DNA from 4 places in the Bradyrhizobium sp. STM 3566 genome. Region 1 is predicted to be linked to each of the others. Evidence: predicted binding sites of a transcription regulator. Region 1 holds the regulator's gene; each other region holds the start of a gene.
What was found. Region 1 encodes PhoB, which activates phosphate uptake and scavenging genes when phosphate is short. Its sites were predicted from a motif close to TGTCATNNANCTGTCAT; they were not measured.
Positions count from the first base shown of each region.

Region 2: a site for PhoB is predicted at 1,931-1,947, ahead of P6U27_RS12225 (UDP-2,3-diacylglucosamine diphosphatase). Genes of this name have one in related genera too.
Region 3: a site for PhoB is predicted at 1,627-1,643, ahead of phnF (phosphonate metabolism transcriptional regulator PhnF). Genes of this name have one in related genera too.
Region 4: a site for PhoB is predicted at 2,477-2,493, ahead of P6U27_RS20455 (DUF47 domain-containing protein). Genes of this name have one in related genera too.

Region 1 is NZ_CP120692.1:7,564,968-7,568,642, reverse strand. Features, by position in the region: gene pstB (phosphate ABC transporter ATP-binding protein PstB) at 1-320, shown strand, start outside; gene phoU (phosphate signaling complex protein PhoU) at 332-1,048, shown strand; gene phoB (phosphate regulon transcriptional regulator PhoB) at 1,064-1,771, shown strand; gene P6U27_RS35970 (GcrA family cell cycle regulator) at 2,032-2,544, opposite strand; gene P6U27_RS35965 (aspartate aminotransferase family protein) at 3,006-3,675, shown strand, end outside.
Region 2 is NZ_CP120692.1:2,583,084-2,586,758, forward strand. Features, by position in the region: gene P6U27_RS12215 (PAS domain S-box protein) at 1-576, opposite strand, end outside; gene thiD (bifunctional hydroxymethylpyrimidine kinase/phosphomethylpyrimidine kinase) at 918-1,718, shown strand; gene P6U27_RS12225 (UDP-2,3-diacylglucosamine diphosphatase) at 1,971-2,783, shown strand; gene P6U27_RS12230 (glycosyltransferase family 1 protein) at 2,783-3,675, shown strand, end outside.
Region 3 is NZ_CP120692.1:7,393,747-7,397,421, forward strand. Features, by position in the region: gene P6U27_RS35125 (carbon-phosphorus lyase complex subunit PhnI) at 1-489, opposite strand, end outside; gene phnH (phosphonate C-P lyase system protein PhnH) at 493-1,101, opposite strand; gene phnG (phosphonate C-P lyase system protein PhnG) at 1,106-1,570, opposite strand; gene phnF (phosphonate metabolism transcriptional regulator PhnF) at 1,677-2,405, shown strand; gene phnE (phosphonate ABC transporter, permease protein PhnE) at 2,564-3,412, opposite strand; gene phnE (phosphonate ABC transporter, permease protein PhnE) at 3,409-3,675, opposite strand, start outside.
Region 4 is NZ_CP120692.1:4,231,978-4,235,652, forward strand. Features, by position in the region: gene P6U27_RS20440 (peptide chain release factor 3) at 1-293, opposite strand, end outside; gene sugE (quaternary ammonium compound efflux SMR transporter SugE) at 464-778, shown strand; gene P6U27_RS20450 (inorganic phosphate transporter) at 771-1,778, opposite strand; gene P6U27_RS20455 (DUF47 domain-containing protein) at 1,790-2,434, opposite strand; gene P6U27_RS20460 (branched-chain amino acid ABC transporter permease) at 2,591-3,559, opposite strand; gene P6U27_RS20465 (branched-chain amino acid ABC transporter permease) at 3,561-3,675, opposite strand, start outside.

The DNA.
Region 1 (3,675 bases):
TGTCGCTCTCCGGCGGCCAGCAGCAGCGCCTCTGCATCGCCCGCACCGTCGCAGTGCGGCCCGAGGTGATCCTGTTCGACGAGCCCTGCTCGGCGCTCGACCCGATCTCGACCGCCAAGGTCGAGGAGCTGATCCAGGAACTGTCCGAGAACTACACGATCGCGATCGTCACCCACAACATGCAGCAGGCGGCGCGCGTCTCCGACAAGACGGCCTTCATGTATCTCGGCGAGTTGATCGAGTTCGACGACACCAGCAAGATATTCACGTCGCCGAGCGACCGGCGCACGCAGGATTACATTACCGGCCGGTTCGGCTGAGGAGACGGAACATGGGTTCTGAACATACCGCAAAGGCCTTCGACACCGACCTCCAGGAGCTCACCCGCCTGGTCGCCGAGATGGGCGGCATCGCCGAGCGCATGATCGTCGATTCCGTCGACGCGCTGATCCGCCGCGACGTCACGCTCGGGCAGCGCGTCGTCACCACCGATGCCGAGCTCGACGCGCTGCAGAAACGCATCGAGGAGCGTGCCGTGCTCACCATCGCCCGCCGCCAGCCGATGGCGGTGGATCTGCGCGAGATCGTCGGCGCCATGCGCGTCGCGACCGATCTGGAGCGCATCGGCGACCTCGCCAAGAACATGGGCAAGCGCGTCGCCGCGCTGGAGACGGATTTCCATCCGCTCAAGCTGTTCCGCGGCCTGGAACACATGACCGATCTCGTGCAGCAGCAGGTCAAGTCGGTGCTGGACGCCTATGCCGCGCACGATCTGCCGGCGGCGATGGCGGTGTGGAAGGGCGACGAGGAGGTCGACGCCATCTGCACCTCGCTGTTCCGCGAACTCCTCACCTATATGATGGAGGACCCGCGCAACATCTCGTTCTGCATCCACCTGATGTTCTGCGCCAAGAACATCGAGCGGATCGGCGATCACGCCACCAACATCGCCGAGACCGTGTTCTACATGATCGAGGGCCAGGCGATCACCGACAAGCGGCCGAAGGGCGACATGACGACCTTCGCCACGACGGTGCCGAATACCTAAGGGAGCGACGACAACATGGGCGCACGCATTATGGTGGTTGAGGACGAGGAAGCTCTCACCGAGCTTCTCCGCTACAACCTCGAAGGCGACGGCTATGACGTCGAGACGGTGATGCGCGGCGATGACGCCGACACCCGCCTCAAGGAGCACATTCCCGATCTGATCGTGCTCGACTGGATGCTGCCGGGCCTGTCAGGCATCGAGCTGTGCCGGCGGCTTCGTACCCGTCCCGAGACCAAGCAGCTGCCGATCATCATGCTCACGGCGCGCGGCGAGGAAAGCGAGCGGGTGCGTGGACTTGCGACCGGTGCCGACGACTACATCGTCAAGCCGTTCTCGGTGCCGGAGCTGCTCGCGCGCGTGAAGGGCCTCTTGCGGCGCGCGAGCCCCGAGCGGCTCGCCACCGTGCTCGCCTATGGCGATATCGAGCTCGATCGCGACAAGCGCCGCGTAGCGCGTTCGGGCCGGCCGATCGATCTCGGCCCGACCGAATATCGCCTCTTGGAGTTCTTCCTGGAGCATCCCGGCCGCGTGTTCTCGCGCGAGCAGCTGCTCGACAGTGTCTGGGGCCGCGACATCTACATCGACGAGCGCACCGTCGACGTCCATATCGGCCGCCTGCGCAAGCTGCTCAATCTCGGCCGCGAGCAGGACCCGATCCGCACCGTTCGCGGCGCCGGCTATGCGCTGGACGATCGTTTCGCGAAGGCAGAGCAGACGTAGGGTTTGCTGGCGTTGCTTTAGCGGGCTGCTGCCATAGCCTCAGTGTCGTCCCGGACAGGCGCGCGCAGATTCGGGACCCATAACGACAGGACGTGATTGTTTTGCGAAAGGGTAACTCGGAGTCCCCGTAACCACGTCTTGCGGTGGCTATTGGTCCCGGATCTGCGCGCGCTTGTGGCGCGCTTGCCGGGACGACTTCGGGTATGTTGAGCCGTCAGCGTGTGACGGCGCCGTCGTTGCAATCAGCTAGATCAACAAACTCACCGCGTGCCCGGCTTCGCCGGCGCGCGGCGACGATCCGCTGTGGGTTGATAGGCCACGCGCGAATGCTGTGCGCAGTAGGGCAGGCCGGAGAGCGCCTTGCCGCCGCAGAAGAAGAAATCCGGGCTCGAGGGATCGCCGACCGGCCAGTGGCAGGTCGCCTCGTTCAATTCCAGCAGCGACAGCCGCTGGCTCATCGGCACCACGTTGTCGTAGGTGACAGGTTCGGCCTCCACCTCGACCTCGAAGGCCTGCGCCAGCGCGGTGTTGCCGCGTGCGACGGGGCGGGTCACCCGCATCATGTGCTGCGCGGGCCGCGCCTTGCGCGGCCGGGGCGCTGCCGATGAAGGGCTCTTGGCGCGGCCGGACAGACCGAGCCGATGCACTTTGCCGATCACGGCATTGCGGGTCACATTGCCGAGCTCCGCCGCGATCTGGCTGGCCGAAAGTCCGGCCTCCCAGAGCTTTTTCAGCTGCTCGACGCGATCATCGGACCAGGTCAAAACCGTCATTGCACCCTTTCCCTCGCTGCGCGCCTGCCAACCTCTGGCCTTCGCAGCGAATGCCTAAAGCCTTGAAAAACCCGTGCCGCCCGAATCCCTTAAGGCTCGCCGGGCGCGCTCAAGGACGCCCGAACGTTTACGCCGGTACATGAGGACTCTTGGGATCAGAACCGCTGCACGAGATGTCGTATCTGACAGTCCAAACGCTACAATATGGCGTGACTCCCGCGCAAGAGTCCGCCGACTCGCTTCCACATGTTCCGTGGTGAAAACCCCGCAAAATCGGCACCGCAAGACTACGGATTCAGCGTTTCGCGAGGCTTTCCGGGCGGCATTGACACCCGTCTTGCCAGGCATAAGATAGTCTCACGTGCCGCCCTTAAAAGGCGGCACGTTTCGTTTTCCGGGGCCGGTTGATGGTGCGTTGCGCAATGCACGTCTCACACCGTCCGCAACATTCAAGTGACGTCATGACTGACAGCGCCGCGCCGCATTTGCTTCCCGTTTTCGCCAGGGCCGACCTCGGTTTCGAGCGCGGCGAAGGCTGCTGGCTGATCGCGGCCAATGGCGACCGCTATCTCGATTTCACCTCGGGCGTGGCGGTGAATGCGCTCGGCCATGTCCATCCCGCGCTGGTCAAGGCGTTGCAGGAGCAGGCGACGAAGCTCTGGCACATGTCGAACCTGTTCCAGAGCCCGGACGGCGAGAAGCTCGCGGCGCGTCTGTGCAAGGAAAGCTTCGCGGACTTCGTGTTCTTCTGCAATTCCGGCGCCGAGGCACTGGAAGGCGTGATCAAGCTGGTGCGCCATCATCACTTCTCCGAGGGACATCCGGATCGCTACCGCATCATCACCTTCGAGGGCGCCTTCCACGGCCGCACGCTGGCGACGCTCGCCGCCACCGGATCTGCAAAATATCTCGAGGGCTTCGGTCCGCCGATGGACGGGTTCGACCAAGTGCCACATGGCGACCTCGACGCCGTGAGGAAGGCGATCGGCCCGCACACCGCCGGCATCCTGATCGAGCCGATCCAGGGCGAGGGTGGCGTTCGTTCTGCGCCTCCCGGCTTCCTGAAGGCGCTGCGCGAGCTCTGCAACGAGCACGGCATATTGCTCGCCTTCGATGAGGTGCAGACCGGCA
Region 2 (3,675 bases), 2.9 Mb from region 1:
CACCTCGTCGGCACGGTAGCCGAACATGCGCTCGCAGGCCGGATTGAACAGCAGGATGCGGTCCTGCGCATCGAACAGGAAGACGCCGTCGACCGCGGTCTCGACGATCGCGGTCAGGCGCGCAACGCTCTCGCGCATCGCGCGCTGGGCGTCCCGGACCTGTTGCAGCAGCAGCGTGGCGTCCCGGCTCTTGATTTCCTCCTCCTCGAGCGCGGCCTGGACCTGCCGCAGCTCGAATGGCGAGGGGATCGTCAGGATCTTCGGCAATAGCGGCCAGAGCGCAGCGGCGGTGAGGACCGACGCGACCGCCGTGGCTGCCTTGACGAGGCCCTCGATGCCGTAGACCGGAACCCAGAGCGTATAGATCGACAGCACATGGGTCAGGCCGCAGGCCATGATGAAGATCGCAAACGCCCAATAGACCCAGCCGAACTTGAGGTCGCGCCGCTTGGTGACGAGGATGGCAAGGGCAAAGGGGATCGAGAAATAAGCGGCGGCGATGCAGGCGTCGGAAACGACGTGAAGCCCGATCAGCTCCGGCTCCCATAACAGGCAGATGCCGTGCGGCGAAAGCATGGACGAGTCGAGGAGACGTTCGAAGAAGGCCCACATCGTTCCACCCCAAGGTTCTGTTCCAGGTGGTTTGCGGGCCGCGGCGGCCTGCAACGTCGGTGTCGCTGGACAGTTCCACCACCTGTGTCTCACGCAACCGGCGAAGCACGCTAAGGTTAGAGACTATACCAAGGGAGCGGCAAGGTTGCATTTTTCAAGCCCGCATGATTGCGGGCTCCTGGCCGCGCCTTGCCCGACTGATTCGCGCGCTGCGCGACGGGTTTGCGAATCGGCAACGCTTGCTGCTGTTCCATAGGCGCGCTAGGAGAGGCCATGGCGGCGTCCTCAAGCAAATGTATCCGGCGATGACGACCCCGGTCGCACTCACCATCGCCGGCTCCGATTCGAGCGGCGGCGCCGGCATCCAGGCGGACCTGAAGACCTTCGCCGCGCTCGGCGTCTACGGCGCCTCCGTGATCACGGCGCTGACGGCGCAGAACACGCGCGGCGTCACCGGCATTCACGCGGTGCCGGCCGAGTTCGTCACCGCACAGATGGACGCGGTGTTCTCCGATCTCGAAGTCGGCGCGGTGAAGATCGGCATGGTGGCCCAGGCCGCCAGCATAGATGCGATCGCGGCCGCGCTGTCGCGCTGGGCGTTCCGGCACGTCGTGCTCGATCCCGTGATGGTGGCAACGTCCGGCGACCGCCTGCTGGCCTCCGAGGCCGTCGACGCCCTGCGCACCAAGCTGATACCGCTGGCCACCGTGATCACGCCGAACCTGCCGGAAGCCGCGGCCCTGCTCGACGAGCCGATGGCCGCAAGCGAGGCCGAGATCGAAAGCCAGGGCCGCCGCCTGCTGTCGCTCGGCTGCCGCGCCGTCCTGGTCAAGGGCGGCCATGGGGAGGGCGCGGAGAGCATCGATTATCTGGTCGGTGCCGACACCACGATCGCGCTCGCCGCGCCGCGCCTCCCCACCAAGAACACCCATGGGACGGGCTGTTCGTTGTCCTCAGCCATCGCCGCGGGGCTGGCCAAGGGCGAGGGCCTGGAAAACGCCGTGCGCAACGCCAAGGCCTGGATCAGCGCCGCGATCGGCGCCGCCGACCGCTTCAGCGTCGGGCACGGCCACGCGCCGATCCATCATTTCCACAAGTTCTACTGACGCTGGGGCCCGCGGAAGCGCGCCCGTTCATCGGTTTAGCGCGGCTCGCGTGGGGCTAGTTCACCCTCCCGCTCCGGGGCTCCAGGGGAGGACAGGATTGCTGCCGGCACCGCCTGCGGCGCCATGTCGCCTGATTGTCGCATGCGACTGATATTCGCGGGGCAGGGCGAGGCGAAGTTTGATTCGTATCTGAGGTGCCTCAAGGTTCAATCGGTCATCCCCCTGTCACGGGACATTGTTACAGGCTGGCGCATGGGAAGTTACGATGTGAGTGACGAGAGCCCCGAGCGGCGCTTTCGCACGCTGTTCATCTCCGATGTCCATCTCGGAGCCCGCGGTTCTCAAGCCGATCTTCTGCTCGACTTCCTGCGCTATCATGATGCCGACACCATCTATCTCGTCGGCGACATCGTCGACGGCTGGGCGCTGAAATCGAGCTGGCACTGGCCGCAATCGCACAACGACCTCGTCCAGAAGCTTCTGCGCAAGGCGCGCAAGGGTGCCAAGATCATCTACATTCCCGGCAATCACGACGAGTTCCTGCGCAACTATTACGGCACGCATTTCGGCGGCATCGACGTGGTCGAGAACACCGTCCACACCGGCGTGGACGGCAAGCGTTATCTCGTCATCCACGGCGACATCTTCGATCTCGTGGTGCAGAACGCGCGCTGGCTCGCCCATCTCGGCGACAAGGCCTACGACTTCGCGATCCAGATGAATCGCTTCGTCAACTTCTTCCGGCGCATGTTCGGCGTGCCCTATTGGTCGCTGTCGCAATGGGCCAAGCAGAAGGTCAAGAACGCCGTCAATTATATCGGCGCGTTCGAGCAGGCACTCGCCGCCGAGGCACGGCGCCATGAGGCCGATGGCGTGATCTGCGGCCACATCCACTACGCCGTCATCCGCGACGAGGCCGGCATCCGCTACATGAATTGCGGCGACTGGGTCGAGAGCTGCACGGCCCTCGTCGAACATGATGATGGCCATTTCGAGATCATCACCTGGGCGGATCAGTTGCGGAAGCCGGTGCCGGTGCCACAGGTCGCGGCAAGGGCGGCCTGATGCGCATCCTGGTCGCGACCGACGCCTGGCACCCGCAAGTCAACGGTGTGGTTCGGACGCTGACCAAGCTTGCTGACGCCGCCAAGGCGCTTCGCGTTGAAGGTGTTGGCGTCGAATTCTCGTTCCTGACGCCGCAATCATTCCGCACCTTCGCGATGCCGAGCTATCGCGATTTGCGCCTCGCCATGCCGCGTCCGGCGCGGATCGCGCGGCTGATCGAAGAGGCGCGGCCCGACAGCATCCATATTGCGACCGAGGGGCCGATCGGTCTGATGGTCCGCCGCTATTGCCGCCAGCGCAGGCTGCCGTTCACCACCAGTTTCCACACCCGCTTTCCCGAATATGTCCGCGCCCGCGTGCCGGTGCCGGGTTCGCTGATCTGGCGGGCGCTGCGCCGTTTCCACAGCCCCAGCCGCGCCGTGATGGCGGCGACCCCTGCGCTCGCGCGCGAATTGACCGGGCGCGGTTTCGACAACGTCGTGCTGTGGCCGCGCGGCGTGGACACAAGGCTGTTCCATCCCCGCGTCATTGATCTCTGCCTGCCGGCGCCCGTATTCCTGTCGGTGGGGCGGGTCGCGGTGGAGAAGAATCTCGAGGCGTTCCTGGACCTCGACCTGCCCGGCACCAAGGTGGTCGTCGGCGACGGCCCGGCGCGCGCCTCGCTGGAAGAGGCCTATCCCGATGCGATCTTCCTCGGCGAGAAGCATGGCGAGGAACTGGCGGATATCTATGCGGCCGCCGACGTGTTCGTGTTCCCCAGCAAGACCGACACTTTCGGTCTGGTCCTGCTGGAAGCGCTGGCGAGCGGCCTGCCGGTCGCGGCCTTCCCCGTGAAGGGGCCGCGCGACGTGATCGGCGACGCGCCGGTCGGCGCGCTCGATCATGATCTGCG
Region 3 (3,675 bases), 170 kb from region 1:
CCCGTCGCGGCCCAGAATATCCGTCACGCGCGGCGTCGGCGCTGTGGATGCTTCGGCCGTCGACGGAACCTGCGGCACGACGCCTTGCGCGAGCGAGGGATCGAGCAGGCGGTGCGTGTAGTCGAAGGTGGGCCCGAGGATCTGGCCACCCGGAATGTCCTTGAAGGTCGCGGACACCCGCCGCTGCACCTGCATGGCGCCGGTGTCGACCGGCTCGCTGGTGCCGAAGCGCGGCAAGGTGGCGCGGAAGGCGCGAACCAGGAAGATCGCCTCGATCAGATCGCCGCGCGCCTGCTTGATCGCCAGCGCCGCGAGCTCGCGGTCATAAAGCGAGCCTTCGCTCAAGACGCGATCGACGGCGAGGCCAAGCTGCTCCGAGATCTGGTCCAGGGAGATTTCCGCAACGCTTTGATCGCCGCGCCGCTTATGTGCGAGCAGGCGATGGGCGTTCTCGATGGCGCGTTCGCCGCCTTTGACTGCGACATACATGCTTCAGATTCCCTTGCTCACGACGCGCGTGGTGCGGGGGATCGCGACCACGGCATCATCGGCGACCAGCACCATATCGATGCCGTGCGGAAACAGTGCTTCGTTCATACGCAGCCGCTCGAGCAGATCGAGAGGCTTGATCGACGCCTGCAGCGTCGCGACCCCACCGATGCCGGGGCCGCGCAGCTCGAAGCTGCGTCCCGAGTTCAGGCTGTCGACCTGAATGATCACCGTGGTCGAACGGTCCGGATACTCGCTGGTGCCGAGCGCGAATCGCTCGAGCGAAGGCAGCGCATCGCCATCACAGATCAGCGCAAAACTCGCGATCGAGGCGTCCTGCACGACCGGCGCACCGGTGTGGAACTTCAGCCACTTCGTCACATCCGAGTTCTCCGCCATTCCCGCGTCGAGCCAGAGCGGCGTATCGTGGTCGAACAGCGTCAGCGCGATCGCGGCGGTGCCGCGCATCATCGGCCCTGGCGCGCCGACCATCGGCACGATTTGCTGGACGGAGCCCGGCCGTGCCATGGCATCCATGACCGAGCGAAAGGTCGATTGCGCCGACAACACCTTGTCGGCGAAACCCGGCGGCAGCTCCGCAATCGTGGTCATGATCTCACCCCTCACCGCGCACCATGGTGTAGAAATCAACCTTCGTCGCGGCGGTCTCTTCCGCCGCCTGCTTGCGCTTGACCATAAGCTGCTCGCGCAACGGCGCGATAACGCCACGCTCGACGAGCCCGCCGAAATCGCGGGACTGCACCAGCGCATCGCACAGCGCGATCAGCCGCGCCTTCTCACCGTCGCGGCCGAGCGTGTAGCCGAAGCCGACCTCGCCGCTCGCAAGCCGCACCGCCGCGCGCGACACCGTGGCTTCACCGAGATTGAACGGCGCCCCGTCGCCGCCGATCCGGCCGCGCAGCATGACCAGCCCGTTTTCGGGCGCGCGCAGATCCTGATGGGCCGGGAGGGTGAAGTTGCGGAGGCGAGCGGCGATCTCGCCCGCCTCCGCGTGCGCCAGCACGGCCATGGCGGCCTTGCGCTGGGCTTGCTGGCTGTTGTGCTGCGTCACCTGGTCCACCGAACTTGCCGCATCTAAGTTGTCTATGATAATAGACAACTTCATACGGACGCGCCATGACTGTTTCGTGACAATGTTGTGATTTCTGGAGTAGGTTTCGCGCGACATGAGCATGCAGGACACAGCCTCCTCGGGAGTCGCGCTGTGGCGCCTCGTTGCCGACGGCATCGAGCGCGGCATCGCCGACGGCCGCTTTGCGGCCGGCGACAAATTGCCGGGCGAGATGGAGATCGCGGAAACCTATCGCGTCAACCGCCACACCGTGCGCCGCGCGCTGGCCGCGCTTGCCGAGCGCGGCCTGGTGCGCGCCGAGCGCGGCAGCGGAACCTATGTCGAGGCACAGAAGCTCGCCTATCCCCTGCGCTCGCGCACGCGCTTCTCAGAGATCGTCGGCGCGGGCGGACGCGAGCCGCATGGCCGGCTGATCGAGGCGACCGATGACGTCGCGACGCGCGAGCTCGCGCGGGAGCTGGGATTGAAGACCGGCGCGCCCCTGGTGCGGATCGAGGCGATCCGCCTCGCCGACCGTACGCCGATCTGCGTGTCCACGACCTGGCTGTCGGCCGAGCTGTTTCCGGACGCGGGCGCCGTGTTCGCGGCGACGCGCTCGATGACGAAATTGCTCGCGCATTACGGCATCCGCGATTATCGCCGCGGCGCGACCCGGATCACCGCCGGCATCGTCGACGCGACCGACGCCGCAAGACTCGATCTTGCGCTGGGACGGCCGATCCTGGTAGTCGATGCCACCGACCACGATCTCACGGGCAAGCCGCTGGTGACGAAGCATTCGCGCTTTGCCGCGGAGCGGGTCGAGTTTCTGGTGGAGTCGTAGGCCTCTTCCCCTCTCCCCTTGTGGGAGTGCCCACGATCTTTCTCGATCATCAGAAGCGGTGGGCACGCTACGCGTTGACCACCCTACGGCACTGAGGACACGTACCCCTCATCCGGCGCTTCGCGCCACCTTCTCCCACAAGGAAGGAAGAGAGCCGCCTACGCCACCGCCCGCCGGCCGATGATGGCAAACCGCAGCTTGCCCGAGATGAAATCGATTGCGGCGACGGCGACCAGGATCATCAGGATCAGGAACGACACTTTCTGCCACTCCAGCACGCGAATCTGCTCGGCGAGCTGGAGGCCGATGCCGCCGGCGCCGACGATGCCGATGATGGTGGCCGAGCGGGTGTTGGATTCGATGAAGTAGAGCACCTGGCCGGCGATGACGGGCAGGACCTGCGGCAACAGGCCGAAGCGGATCTCGTGCAGCGCGCTGCCGCCGGAGGCGCGGATGCCTTCGACCTGCCTCTGGTCGGCGCCCTCGATCGCCTCCGAGAACAGCTTTCCGAACGCACCGAAATCCGACACGGCGATCGCGAGCACGCCGGCGAACGGGCCGAGCCCGACCACGTTGATCCACACCAGCGCCCAGATCAACGTGTCGACGCCGCGGATCGAATCCAGGAAGCGGCGGACGGGAAAGCGCAGGATGTTCGACGGCACGACGTTGCGCGCCGCGAGCAGGCTGATTGGAAGCGCGAAGACCGCGGCGAGCGTGGTGCCGAGCAGCGCGATCGACAGCGTCTCGCCCAGCGCCTTCAGATAGACCGGCAGCGAAGAGCCGGGATCCGGCGGGATCATCATCAGGCTGATCCAGCCGAGCTGGCTGAGGCCGGCGAAGAAGCGCGACGGCGAGAAATCGAGATCGACGAGGCCGTAAGCGAGGATCGCCAACGCCGCGACGATCATCGCCGGCGTGGCGAGCCGCGCCGAGGCGGGCCGGTCGAACACGTCAGGGTAGCGCGCGCGAATTTGCGCGATATCGACCTGCTGCGGCTTCGTCACGTCCGCGCCTCCTCGCCGAACAGGCGGCCGCGCAGCCAGCCGGTGGTGATGTCGATGATGAAGACCGTGACGACGATGGTGAGCAGGATGGCGCTGACGTCGGAGTAATAGAACTTGCGGATGGCGACGACGAGCTCCTGGCCGATGCCGCCGGCGCCGACGAAGCCCATCACCGAGGCTTCGCGGACGTTGATCTCGAAGCGCAGCAGCGCATAGCTGGCATAGCCCGCCGTCACCTGCGGTACGACCGCAAAACGCATGCA
Region 4 (3,675 bases), 3.3 Mb from region 1:
AGGAGGTTGAACACGAGACCTTCGAACTCGAAGGTCATCACCGAAGTGACGACCGAGATGCCGCGTTCGCGCTCGATCTTCATCCAGTCCGAGCGCGTATTGCGCCGCTCGCCCTTGGCCTTGACCTGGCCGGCGAGGTTGATGGCGCCGCCGAACAGCAGCAGCTTTTCGGTCAGCGTGGTCTTGCCGGCGTCGGGGTGGGAGATGATCGCGAAGGTCCGCCGCCGCGCCACTTCAGCGGCAAGCGGGGAACGGGCCGGCGATTCGGCTGTGGTTGTGGCGATGTCGGACATGGCGGGAGCGTGTGGCAGGGAAAACGGGCCTGATCAAGCCTCATTTGGTGATTGCACAGCCCTTCGGCCAGCCCCATATCGGCGCTTGGATATCAGTCTTGGGGAGGACGGCCTCCCTATCCATCAGCACGTCAGCCGCGGGGACGACCCTGCTGAAATGGAGGGTCGTCGTGGCCTGGAGCATCCTGTTTGTCGCCGGTCTTCTCGAGATCACCTGGGCGATCGGCTTGAAATACACCGAGGGCTTCACCAGGCTCGTTCCGTCCGTAGTCACGCTGGCGGCCATGGCCGGCAGCGTCATCCTGCTCGGGCTTGCGCTCAAATCACTTCCCGTCGGAACCGCCTATGCGGTCTGGACCGGCATCGGCGCGGTCGGCACTGCGACGCTCGGCATCGTCCTGTTCGGCGAGCCGGCAACGGCCTTCCGTCTTGCCAGCATCTCCCTGATCGTCGCCGGGATTGCCGGGCTGAAGCTCGTTACCTGACGAAGATCTGAACCACCCACCAGGTCAGCGCGGCGACGATGGCCGAGGCCGGGATCGTGATCACCCAGGCATAGACGATCGAGCTGGCGACGTTCCAGCGCACTGCCGAGACGCGGCGGGCCGCGCCGACGCCGACGATGGCGCCGGTGATGGTGTGGGTGGTCGAGACGGGAACCCCGAGATAAGTCGCCATGAACAGGGTCGCGGCACCCCCCGTCTCGGCGCAAAAGCCCTGCATCGGCGTCAATTTCGTGATGCGCAGGCCCATGGTGCGGACGATGCGCCAGCCACCCATCAGCGTGCCCAACGCCATCGCCGCCTGGCAGGACAGCACGACCCAAAACGGCACCGAGAACTCGCTGCCGAGATGGCCTTGCGAATAGAGCAGCACCGCGATGATGCCCATGGTCTTCTGCGCGTCGTTGCCGCCATGGCCGAGCGAATAGAGCGAGGCGGAGGCGAATTGCAGGATGCGGAACGCGCGATCGACCGCGAACGGCGTCGAAGGCACCGAGGCCCAGGACACGATCGCGACCAGCATCATCGCGAGCAGAAAGCCGACCAGCGGCGACAATACGATCGCCAGCACCGTCTTGGACAGCCCGCTCCACACCGCGGCCGAAATCCCCGCCTTGGCCATGCCGCCGCCGACGAGGCCTCCGATCAGCGCGTGCGAGGATGAAGAAGGAATGCCGAGCGCCCAGGTCACGAGGTTCCAGACGATGGCGCCGACGAGCGCCGCGAAGATCACCTGGGCATCGACGATCGAGGGATCGATGATGCCCGTGCCGATGGTCTGGGCGACGTGCAGGCCGAACACCATGAAGGCGACGAAATTGAAGAAAGCGGCCCAGAATACCGCGAATTGCGGCCGCAGCACGCGGGTCGAGACGATGGTCGCGATCGAATTGGCGGCGTCGTGCAGGCCGTTCAGGAAGTCGAACAGCAGCGCGACGGCGATCAGTCCGACCAGGACGGGAACACCCAACGCAGCATCCACGGCAGCCCCGCCTACACTTGCTCGATGACGATGCTGTTGATTTCGTTCGCGACGTCGTCGAAGCGATCGGCCACCTTCTCCAGGTGGTCGTAGATCTCGACGCCAACGATGAAGTCCATCGCATTCCCCTCGCGGTGCTTGAGGAACAGCTCCTTCAGGCCGATGTCGTGAAGATCGTCGACCCGGCCCTCCAGCTTGCCGAGCTCTTCGGTGATGGCGGTCAGCATGGCGACGTTCGGGCCGATCGATTGCATCAGCGGCAGCGCACGCCCGACCAGATTGGCGCATTCGATCAGGAGCCCGCCGATCTCGCGCATGGGCGGCTCGAAGGCGCGAACCTCGAACAGCATCACTGCCTTGGCCGTCTGCTGCATCTGATCGATGGCATCGTCCATCGACGTGATCAGGTTCTTGATGTCGCCGCGGTCGAACGGGGTGATGAAGGTGCGGCGCACCGCCGTCAGCACCTCACGGGTGATGTTGTCCGCGTCGTTCTCGAACTGATTGACGCGCTGGCAATAGACCGGCGTCTCCTCGCCACCATTGAGCATGCCCTGGAGCGCGATCGCCCCTTGGATCACCGTCTGGGCATGCCGGTCGAACAGGTCGAAGAACCGTTCTTCCTTGGGCAGGAACGCACGAAACCATCGCATCATGGGGACAGGCTACCGGTTGGAAATGGCCAGGCCCGAAGGGGCCATCACGAAACTGTCATAGACCATTTTCGATCCGCGCGCGTGTCATCTCACGCCCGTGGAGCCGGATCATCCACCGCTTTCAAGCGGTCGGTAAATCTATTTAAAATCAGCTGCTTAGAGCGATCTTCGGAAGTAATGCGCGATTTCGCCGATGACGCCGCGGCGGAAGGTGAGCACGCAGATCACGAAGATCGCGCCCTGGATCACCGTGACCCACTGGCCGAAGCCCGCCAGATACTGCTGCATGGCGATGATCACGAAGGCGCCGACCACGGGGCCGAAAATGGTGCCGAGACCGCCCACCAGCGTCATCAGCACGACTTCGCCCGACATCGACCAATGCACGTCGGTGAGCGAGGCATTTTGCGCCACGAACACCTTCAGCGATCCGGCAAAGCCGGCCAGAGTCCCTGAGAGGATGAAGGCCAGGAACTTGTACTGGTCGGTGCGATAGCCGAGCGAAATCGCGCGCTGCTCGTTCTCGCGGATCGACTTCAGGACTTCGCCGAACGGCGAGTTGATGATGCGGAAGATCAACAGGAAGCCAGCGAGGAAGCCGGCCAGCACGACATAGTACAGCACCGTCGCATTCGAGAGATCGAGCACGCCGAACATGTGCCCCTGCGGAATGCCCTGGATGCCGTCCTCACCATGGGTGAACGGTGCCTGGAGGTAGATGAAGTACAGCAGCTGCGACAGCGCCAGCGTGATCATCGAGAAATAAATGCCCTGGCGGCGGATCGAGATGTAACCGGTGATGACCGACAGGCCGAACGCCGCGGCGACGCCGACGAGAATGCCGAGCTCCGGCGGCAGTCCCCACACTTTGAGCGCGTGCGCGCTGCAATAGCCGGCCGTCCCCAAGAACATTGCATGGCCGAACGACAACAGGCCGCCATAGCCGACCAAGAGGTTGAAGGCGCAGGCGAGCAGCGCAAAGCACAGCGCCTGCATCACGAAGAACGGATAGACTCCCGTGAACGGGACAGACGCCAAGAGCAGCGCCATCACCACGAACACAATCATCTCGTCGCGCATCGCACGCGGGCTTGCAGGCAGCGTATCGTCCGTCAGGGTTGTCATATCAGGCCGCTCTTCCCGTCAATCCCGTTGGCTTCACCAGGAGCACCAGCACCATCAGTACGAACACGACGGTATTGGAGGCCTCGGGGTAGAAATACTTGGTCAGACCCTCGATC